3 regions of the Mycobacterium parmense genome follow, and region 1 is predicted to be linked to each of the others. Evidence: riboswitches for the same ligand, from Rfam matches in the RefSeq annotation. Region 1 holds a riboswitch; each other region holds the start of a gene.
What was found. A riboswitch is a leader RNA that binds a small molecule or an ion and turns the genes downstream of it on or off. The one in region 1 is predicted to bind magnesium.

Region 1 (3,273 bases):
GAGGTTCCGCTGGAGGACGGCGTCTCGAGCTGGCCACCGGACGGTCGCCCGCCCGGCTGAGCGCCGCCCGCTCCCCCGGACGCCGTGCGAACGGCCAACCACGTTGTGGGATACGGGATTTCGTCGCCCCGGGTACGCGTTCGGCGCGGGGCCGACCGGGAGCTTGATTGACCTGAGCGCCACCGACTTCTAGCGTCTGGCCAATGCGAACCGCAGTGGCCGAGATGCTCGGCGTCGAGTTCCCCATCTGTGCCTTCAGCCATTGCCGAGACGTGGTGGCGGCGGTGACCAACGCCGGCGGATTCGGAGTCCTCGGCGCCGTCGCACACAGCCCCCAGCGGCTCGAAAAGGAGCTGTGCTGGATCGACGAGCAGACCGGGGGCAAACCCTACGGCGTCGATTTGTTGTTGCCGCCGAAGTACGTCGGTGCCGAGCGGGGCGGGATCGACGCGAAACAGGCCCGCACACTGTTGCCCGAGGAACACCGCGCGTTCGTCGACGACCTGCTGTCCCGCTACGGCGTCACCGCGGCCCCCGACGAGGGGCTGGCCTCCGCGGGCGGCCTCAACATCTCACCGAAGGGCTACGAGCCGCTGGTGGAAGTGGCTTTCGCCCACCGCATTCGGCTGATCGCGAGCGCGCTCGGCTCGCCGCCCGCCGACCTGGTCGAGCGCGCCCACGACCACGATGTGCTGGTCGCCGCGCTGGCCGGCACCACGCGGCACGCGCGGCGGCACGCGGAGCTGGGCGTCGACCTCATCGTCGCGCAGGGCACCGAGGCAGGCGGGCACACCGGCGAGGTGGCCACCATGGTGCTGGTGCCGGAGGTCGTGGACGCGGTCGCGCCGACTCCCGTGCTGGCCGCGGGCGGCATCGCCCGCGGTCGTCAGGTCGCCGCGGCTCTGGCCCTCGGGGCCGAGGGCGTGTGGTGCGGGTCGGTCTGGCTGACCACCGAAGAGGCCGAGACGGTCCCCGTCGTCAAGGAGAAGTTCCTGGCCGCGACCTCCTCGGACACCGTGCGCTCGCGCTCGCTGACGGGCAAGCCGGCGCGGATGCTCCGCACGGCCTGGACCGACGAGTGGGAGCGGCGGGACAGCCCCGATCCGCTGGGCATGCCGTTGCAAAGCGCGCTGGTCACCGAGTCGCAGGTGCGCATCAACAAGGCGGCCGCCCAGTCGGGTTCTCAGGCCCGCGAGCTGGCCACCTATTTCGTGGGTCAGGTGGTCGGTTCGCTGGATCGGGTCCGGCCGGCGCGTTCGGTCGTCCTGGACATGGTCGAGGAGTTCATCGACACGATCGGGCGCCTCGACGGCCTGGTGGACAGGTGAGCGACCCCGTTGCCGCATCCGCCGCTCAATACCGAAGCTGGACAGCGCCTGTGTGCGTCCTGTGTGCGTCCCGGGGAACTTCGTAAAGATTCGGAAAAGTGCTGCCGAGAAGTTTGACCCTGTCGGACCCGTCGTGCATCATCGGTCAGGTATGCACCTCGTTAGGTGAGGCGTCTACACGAATACAGGCCACTGACCCCGAACGTCGAAAGACGCCCCGGGTCAGGACAGCTCCTCCCGGATTAAGGGTTGAGCCCAGGTGGCTTCCGGGCAACCGGACACGTCGTGTGGTGTCGAAGCTCTGACGAGAGGGGTGCGGTTCTCCGGCATTTGTCGGGTCCTGTTCTCCTGCTGCAATCGTGCGCGGACAACCGCGCATGTCGTGACCGCGAGGAGGTGAGGGACGTATGAGTTCCAGCGATAGTCCGGATCGATATCCGAACTACGCGTCCCGATCCGGTCTCCGGCACGACGTTCTCGCCTGAGTCGTCGTAACGCTAAACGCCTTATCGGCCAAGCGTTTCTGGAACCGGAACCACAACGGGACGGGACACGTCAGTCCAGTTAATCCCCGTTTGGAGTCCCTCTAGGAGGCGATCATGACCGCAGTTCTGTACGACGAAGTGGTAGCCGTGGCCCCCGCCCGCAAGCTGACGGTGGTGCGCGACGCCGACACCGTCGCAGCCGCGGCACCCAAGAAGGCGACGCGCGGCGCCGACGTCCTGCGTTCCGTCGCGGCCGGCGACCCGCTGGTGGACGGCGCGGCCCGGCTGCTGAGCATCCCGCTGCGCCACGTGTACGCCGCCCTGTGGCGGGCCGGTGTGCTCGAAGTGCGGGCCTGATGGTGCGTTTTGCACCGCGAGGCGGCAACTGCCGACGGAGTCGCTCGGCGTTTGCGTCGGCAGTTGCAGTCTCGCGGTAGCATTTAACCGCGTCGATCCGGCCATCACCGGGGAGCATTCGGAAGAACAGCCGGCCCGGCCCAGTAGAACCGAACGGGTAGGCCCGTCACAGCCTTCAACGAGCGGCCGCGCGGCAGCGCGGCAAGCGGGGTGGTACCGCGGCGCTCGCGCCACTGGCGCGTCGTCGTCCCCGGCCTGAGTAACGGCACGGGAGACGACGCGCATCGTGACTGATCAGACGGACCACGGGGTTCAGCCCGTCCGGGCATATCCGAAGCTGGCCGACGGCGCCCCCAACTTTCCGGCGCTCGAGCTCGACGTCCTCGACTACTGGGCCCGCGACGATACGTTTCGCGCCAGCATCGCCCGCCGCGACGGCGCCGAGGAATACGTGTTCTACGACGGGCCGCCGTTCGCCAACGGGCTGCCGCACTACGGGCACCTGCTCACCGGTTACGTCAAGGACATCGTCCCGCGGTACCGCACCATGCGTGGCTACAAGGTCGAGCGCCGCTTCGGCTGGGACACCCACGGGCTGCCCGCCGAACTCGAAGTCGAACGCCAGCTCGGCATCACCGACAAGTCCCAGATCGACGACATGGGCATTGCCGCGTTCAACGACGCCTGCCGCGAATCGGTGCTGCGCTACACCGATGAGTGGCGGGCCTACGTGACCCGCCAGGCCCGCTGGGTGGACTTCGACAACGACTACAAGACGCTGGATCTGCCGTACATGGAGTCGGTGATCTGGGCGTTCAGACAGCTGTGGGACAAGGGCCTGGCCTACGAGGGCTATCGCGTGTTGCCGTACTGCTGGCGCGACGAAACCCCCCTGTCCAACCACGAACTACGGATGGACGACGACGTCTACCAGAGCCGGCAGGACCCGGCACTCACGGTGGGATTCCAGGCGGTCGGCGGCCCGGTGGACGGCGCCTACCTGCTGATCTGGACGACGACGCCGTGGACGCTGCCGTCGAACCTCGCGGTCGCGGTCAACCCCGAGGTGACCTACGTGCAGGTCCGGGTGGGGGAGCGGCGAT
Region 2 (3,273 bases), 490 kb from region 1:
TTACTGTGAGCCCTGCCCTGCGGTTCGCGCACAGCGACACAGATAGGCTTTTTGCGCAGCCCGTGTGGCTGGGCAGAACTTGCGTCGCACCCTGGTCAACCTGCGCCGACCGCCCTGGCTTCCGCAAATGCGGAGTCGACAGCGCGGGCAGCGTGGTTCGCTTGGCTGCGCGAACTCCGCGGCCCGGCCCCCGCTATCCGGCCGCCGGCGGGCGCGCCACGAAGGAGGGGCGAAAGCCATACTGCGGCATGGCCCGTCCGTACGGCTGGGCGGCCACGTTGCCGAACGGCATCCCCGGCAGCCCGGCCGCCATCGCCGGGGGCGGCACCATCGGGGTGCCTCCCAGCGTGGAAGCCAGCGGGCCGGCCAGCGGTGCCGGCGCGGTCCAGCTCGGCGGCACGGACAACGGGCCGATGATCGACGCGTGGCCCAGCCCGGCCGAGACCGCGCTGCCGAGCCCGCCGATGGGTCCCGCCACCGCGTCACCGAGCGCGCTGGTGGCCGCCTGCCCTGCCGCGTCGCCGGCCGCGTTGCCGGCGGCCTGGGCCCCGAGCAGGCCCAGGAAGGGGGCCATCGTGTTGCTCGGCATGTAGAACCCCGACGAGAAGACCGTGTTCCAGATGTTGGCGTCCGGTCCCCAGGTGCTCCAGAAGTTGTCCAGCGCAGTCGATCCCGAGCTTGATCCGGTCAGCAGGTCGACAACCCCGGACAGCCCCGAGGCGGGCGAGGTCGCCGACGTCGGCGACGCCAGGCCCTGCAGCGCGGTGGGCAGTGCCGACATCAACTCCGACAGCGCCCCCTGCTGCGTCCCGGCCGGCGTCGCGACGGCCTGGCTGACCGCGGCCGCCTGCGCCGTCGTCGCGCCGGCGGTGGTCGCCTGCCGCGGCTCGGTGAACGGCGTCAGTTGGCTCGCCACCGCCGAGGAGGCGGCGTAGCCGTACATGGCCGCCGCGTCCTGGGCCCACATCTCGGCGTACTGGGCCTCGGTGGCCGCGATCGCCGGAGTGTTCTGCCCCAGAATGTTCGTGGCGATCAGCGTTGCCAGCTGAGCGCGGTTGGCCGCGATCAACGGCGGCGGCACCGTGGCGGCGAATGCGGCCTCGTAGGCCGCGGCGGCGGCCTCGGCCTGGCTCGCGGTCTGCTCGGCCTGCGCGGCGGCGATGCTCATCCACGCCACGTAGGGAGTGGCCGCCGCCGCCATCGATGCCGCGGCCGGCCCGTGCCACTCCTCGCCGGTCAACGCCGAGAGCACCGAGTGGTAGGACAGCGCGGCCGAACGCAGCTCCGCGGCAAGCCCGTTCCACGCCGAAGCGGCGGCCAGCATCGGCGCCGAACCTGCACCGGAGTAGATGCGGCCGGAATTGATTTCAGGTGGCAGCATTGCGAAGTCCAACATTGCCTGCCTCCTTCTCGGATGAGTCGGGCTTTTTATGGTTCGGTGGGCGCACACGAACCGACCTCGTGCGCAGCGCAGCGGTGAATGTGTTGGGGATCAACAGGTTCCGCGGCAGCAGGAAGTCGAGGCCACGAAATCCACGATGCTGCCGCAAGTTTGAACACGCACGCGAAAAGCAAACGCGCGGTTGTCTATCGGTGGGTCAAACCGATTCAGATGCCATTACGGCCGGGGCCGGATCGCAACGAAATGGTCGTCGATCTGGAATACGGACCATCGTCGGGACTCATCTCGCTCTCACCTCCTCACGGCCAAGGCATACGGGGATGCCATCGAATGCACATAGGGAGGAGCGCCCGGATCGAACGCCCGGGCACGGCACCCCTCTCGTCAGAGCTTTGGCACCACACGGCGTATCCGGTAGGACCGGAAGCCACTTGGGCTCAACCCTTAAGCCGGGAAGAGCTGTCCTGACCCTGGGCGTCTTTCGACGTTCGAGGTCAGTGGCCTATATCCGTGCAGACGCCTCACCTAGCGAGGTGCTTGCTTTGGCTATGGTGACACCAAGATCAAGGCGAGTCAAGCCTACTTGCCATCGACTCGCAACAGGCTACCCCCGAAATCAGCTGCACGCGGCGATTTTCGCGGATGTAGCTACCCGGCCGCCGGCGGCCGGGGCATCACGTTCACGCGGAAGCCATAGCGCGGCCCGTGGCCGAACCCGTGGCCCGACGCGGCCGCCGGCATGCCCGGCATGCCGGGCACGCCGGCCGGGACCGCCTGCGCAGCACCGGCGCCCGGGCCCACCGCGTTGGTCCAGCCACCCCCCGCGAATGTCACGCCCGCCGGGTTCGCCACCTGAGCTGCCGTCGTCCAGGCTTGCGGCACAGACAATCTCCCCACCAGGGTGGCACGGGCCATCGTTGATGTAACCCCGCCGAAGCCCGAGTATCCCGCGGCGCCGTTGGCCGACACCAGGTTCGAGAACGCGGGTGTGTTCAGGCTCGCGAACGACGGGATGCTGAAGCCGCCGGGCGGTGCGACGGGGGGCACCAATCCGGGGGTCTGCAGCGAGTTGAGGTCCGACAACCCGCTGGTGACCGCGGGGGTGATGATCGCGGGGTTCACGTATCCGGCCGAGCTCAACCCGTTGAAGAAATTGGAGTTCAGGAACTGCCAGACGGGATTCGTACTCAGCGGCGCCGCAAGGGATTGCAGCGCCGCCGGGACGGCCGACGTCAACTCCGACAGCGTCGTCTGCGCGCCGCTGACCGCGGCCGGGCCGGTGGCCTGGGCGACGGCCCCGGCCTGGGCCGCCTGCGCGGCCGGGTTTGCCGTCTGCGGCGGCTGGCTGAACGGTTTGAGGACCGCGGCCACCGCCGAACTGGCCGCGTAGGCATACATCGCGGCCGCGTCCTGGGCCCACATCTCGCCGTACTGCGCCTCGGTGGCCGCGATCGCCGGGGTGTTCAGTCCCAGGAAGTTGGTGGCGATCAGCGTGGCGAGCTGGGCCCGGTTCGACGCGACGACGGCCGGGGGCACGGTCATGGAGTACGCCGCCTCGTAGGCGCCTGCCGCCGCCGTGGCCTGAGCCGCGGACTGCCCGGCCTGCGCCCCGGCGCCGGTCAACCACACCACGTAGGGCGCGACGGCCGCCGCCATCGAGGCCGACGCCGGCCCCAGCCAGCCTTCGCCGACCAGGCCCGAGACCACCGTTTGGTAGGTCGACGACGTGGAGTACAGCTCGGCGGCCAGCCCGTCCCAAGCCGCCGCGGCGGCCAGCATCGGCGCCGAGCCGGGACCGGAATACATGCGGGTGGAATTGATCTCGGGTGGTAGGGCGCCGTAGTCCACGGTCAGCACCCCCTCGTTGGCGA
Region 3 (3,273 bases), 2.0 Mb from region 1:
GGAGAAACCCGACGGCCGGCTGTACCCGGAGGATCAACCCGACCGGGTCAACCTGTGGAACGCGATGCTTCGCAAGACCGTGAGCGGGCATCCCAACGTGCAGATTCTGGATCTGAACAAGAAGCTGTGCCCGGACGGCGTCTACACCGCCAAGGTCGACGGGATCAAGGTGCGCAGCGACGGCGTCCACCTCACGCCGGAAGGTGTGAAGTGGTTGACGCCGTGGCTCGAGGAATCCCTGCGCTAGTTGCTAACCGCCCGTGCGACAGCTGATTTCCATGCTGTCGCTGTCTCGGACGAGGAAGTTGAAGCTGACATAGCCGTTGTCCGGGTTGCGCACCCGGTCGAGATACGGCTGGGTTTCGGGAGAATTGGTGTTGTCGGCGACGACGAGCACGCCCGGCGACAGGCGCGGTTCGAGCAATTCGATGATCGGCAGGTAGAGATCCTTCCAGCCGTCGAGCAGGACGAAGTCGACCGGACCCTCCAGGCCGGCCAGCGTGGACAGCGCATCCCCTTCGAGGACGGTGATGAGGTCAGCCAGCCCGGTTTCGGCGAAGGTGTTCTTCGCGGCGGCGATCTTCGTCGCGCTGAGCTCGGTGGTCACCACCCGACCGGTGCCGTTGTCGCGCACGGCGGATGCGAGGTGAACGGCGCTGAGCCCGAACGACATCCCGAACTCGACGACCGTGGCCGGCTTGGTGGCCCGCACCAGGGAGTAGAGCAACCGGCCGGCCTCAGGAGTCACCGGGATGTAGAACTCGCTCATCGCGTCGGCGCGCTCCTGCGCGGTCATCTTCCGCTGGAGCTCGCCGTGTCTGTCGCGCAGCAGCGACATCTGGTTCTTTGCCTCGGTGTACATGCGGTCGAGCGCGTTCGCGACCCTGGGTTCCTGCAGAGTGTTGGCCATGCCATCGAGCGTATTCCCCGCGATGTCGCGAAAGGCGAACCGGCCATATGGTTACCGGAGCCTGAAGCAAGGGTTACGTAAAGACGTTTGACGGCTGATGGGTTTCGGTGCCACCATGGACGGCGCAAGCACCTCGGTAGGTGAGGCGTCTGCACGGACACAGGCCACTGACCCCGAACGTCGAGAGACGCCCCGGGTCAGGACAGCTCTTCCCGGACCCAAGGGTTGAGCCCAAGTGGCTTCCGGACGAGGAGCGATCGCAAGCGCGGCGACGCCGGGCGCGGCGGGTCGCGACCATAGATCAAGTCCGGATACGCCGTGCAGTGCCGAAGCTCCGACGAGAGGGGTGTGGCAGGCGGTTCCGCCGCCTTCTCGTGCCTCTTCCGTTCAGGTGAATGTGATGACACCCGCGTGTGTCTTGGCCGTGAGGAGGTGAGGGCGAGATGAGCGAGAGCAGTCCGGGCGACAGTCCCTATCCGAATTCCATCTTGTCCCGATCCGGATCCGGCATCCTGCTGACGGCCTGAGCATCAGGCGGCCGTCACCCCTGCGCGCGGCATTTGCGCCGCCCCCAGTGCGCTGGTGACGGGGTCCGGGCGGGCACGCGGCAGGAGAAGATCATGGCTTTGTTTGTCACACAACGTTTTTCCGGTGGCTCGTCGCTGCGCTGCCGGGCCCGGGTGCGCGCCGGCCGGCTGTTGACGAAGGTGCGGGCGTCGCGTGGGCTCAGCGCGCAGGAGCGCGCCGACCTGTACGTGTCCCGGATGCCCATCGCGGTTGTCACGGCCCCGCCCGGCGGGCATCCGCCGCGTGAGGCCGGCAACCGCCGGTGATCGTTTCCGCCGCCCCCGCATGCCCCACTTGGCCCGAGCCCGAACGTGTTCACGATAGCGAGGATCCGATGACTTCGATCCCGACCCGCGTCGGCCGCCGCATCTCCCTGTTCGGCCGCATCGCACCAGCCGACCCGGATGTGGACGCCGGGCCGAACGTGCTGGATTCTGCTCACGTCGGTGACATCGTCGGCGCGTTCGGACGTATCCGTCGCGACGAATCGGACGCCTTCAGCGGCCGCTGGCGTCACCTGCGGACCCTGCTGGTCATCACCGGCCCCGGACTCATCGTCATGGTGGGCGACAACGACGCCGGCGGAGTCGCGACGTACGCCCAGGCGGGCCAGAACTACGGGATGGGCCTCTTGTGGACCCTGGTTCTGCTGATTCCGGTGCTGTACGTGAATCAGGAAATGGTGTTGCGGCTCGGCGCGGTGGCCCGGGTGGGGCACGCGCGCTTGATCTTCGAGCGGTTCGGCAGGTTCTGGGGCGCATTCAGCGTCGGGGATCTGTTGATCCTGAACGCCTTGACGATCGTCACAGAATTCATCGGCGTATCGCTGGCCTTGGGTTTTCTGGGCTGCCCGAAAATCGTCGCGATCCCGGCGGCGGCGGTGTTGCTCTTCGCCGTGGTGGCCGGGGGGTCGTTTCGGCGCTGGGAGCGGTTGATGTTCGCGCTGATCGCGGTGAACCTCGTGATAATCCCGATGGTGCTGCTGGCGCATCCCTCCCCGAAAGCGTCTGTCGCCGGGCTGATCCCGCAATTCCCCGGTGGGCTCGACTCCACCGTGCTGCTGTTGGTCGTCGCGATCGTCGGGACCACGGTGGCGCCATGGCAGTTGTTCTTTCAGCAATCCAACGTGGTCGACAAGCGCATCACCGCGCGATGGATCCCCTACGGCCGGGCCGACCTGGTCGTCGGAATCGTTGTGGTCATGACGGGTGCCACGGCGCTGATGGCGGTGACCGCATTCGGACTGGGCGGTAGTCCCGACGCCGGCAACTTCACCGATGCCGGCGCGGTGGCGTCGGATCTGTCCAGGCACCTGGGCGGGACGGCCGGTGTGCTGTTCGCCATCATCCTGTTGGACGCATCGCTGATCGGCGCCAACGCCGTCGGGCTGGCCACCACCTATGCCGTCGGGGATGCCATAGGGAGACGGCATTCGCTGCACTGGAAGATCAGCGAGGCCCCATCGTTCTACGGCGGTTATGCGTTGCTGCTCGCGGGTTCGGCCGCGATCGCCTTCAGCCCGGACTATGTCCTGGGCCTGGTGACCCAGGGCGTCCAGGCGCTCGCCGGTGTGCTGTTGCCTTCGGCCACCGTCTTTTTGGTCCTGCTCTGCAACGACCGCGCGGTGCTGGGCCCGTGGGTTAATTCCGTGCGGCAGAACATCGTTGCGTGGACCATCATCTGGTGCCTGGTGCTGCTGTCGTTGGCACTGACGGCGACCACCTTCTTTCCGGGCCTCTCGACGTTCACGATCGAGGCCGGTTTGGCGGCCGGCGCGGTGGTCGGCGTGGTCGGCG

Region 2: another riboswitch for magnesium. It lies ahead of G6N48_RS07065 (PPE family protein); the one in region 1 lies ahead of G6N48_RS09010 (Rv1535 family protein).
Region 3: another riboswitch for magnesium. It lies ahead of G6N48_RS18535 (hypothetical protein); the one in region 1 lies ahead of G6N48_RS09010 (Rv1535 family protein).

What each region holds. Positions count from the first base shown of each region.
Region 1 covers NZ_AP022614.1:2,029,829-2,033,101, reverse strand. The annotation lists gene G6N48_RS09020 (carboxymuconolactone decarboxylase family protein) at 1-60, shown strand, start outside; gene G6N48_RS09015 (NAD(P)H-dependent flavin oxidoreductase) at 204-1,328, shown strand; M-box (ykoK) riboswitch at 1,479-1,648, shown strand; gene G6N48_RS09010 (Rv1535 family protein) at 1,928-2,170, shown strand; gene ileS (isoleucine--tRNA ligase) at 2,457-3,273, shown strand, end outside.
Region 2 covers NZ_AP022614.1:1,541,815-1,545,087, forward strand. The annotation lists gene G6N48_RS07065 (PPE family protein) at 194-1,396, opposite strand; M-box (ykoK) riboswitch at 1,772-1,942, opposite strand; gene G6N48_RS07070 (PPE family protein) at 2,051-3,250, opposite strand.
Region 3 covers NZ_AP022614.1:4,008,168-4,011,440, reverse strand. The annotation lists gene G6N48_RS18545 (acyltransferase family protein) at 1-247, shown strand, start outside; gene G6N48_RS18540 (O-methyltransferase) at 251-910, opposite strand; M-box (ykoK) riboswitch at 1,036-1,263, shown strand; gene G6N48_RS18535 (hypothetical protein) at 1,531-1,743, shown strand; gene G6N48_RS18530 (NRAMP family divalent metal transporter) at 1,812-3,273, shown strand, end outside.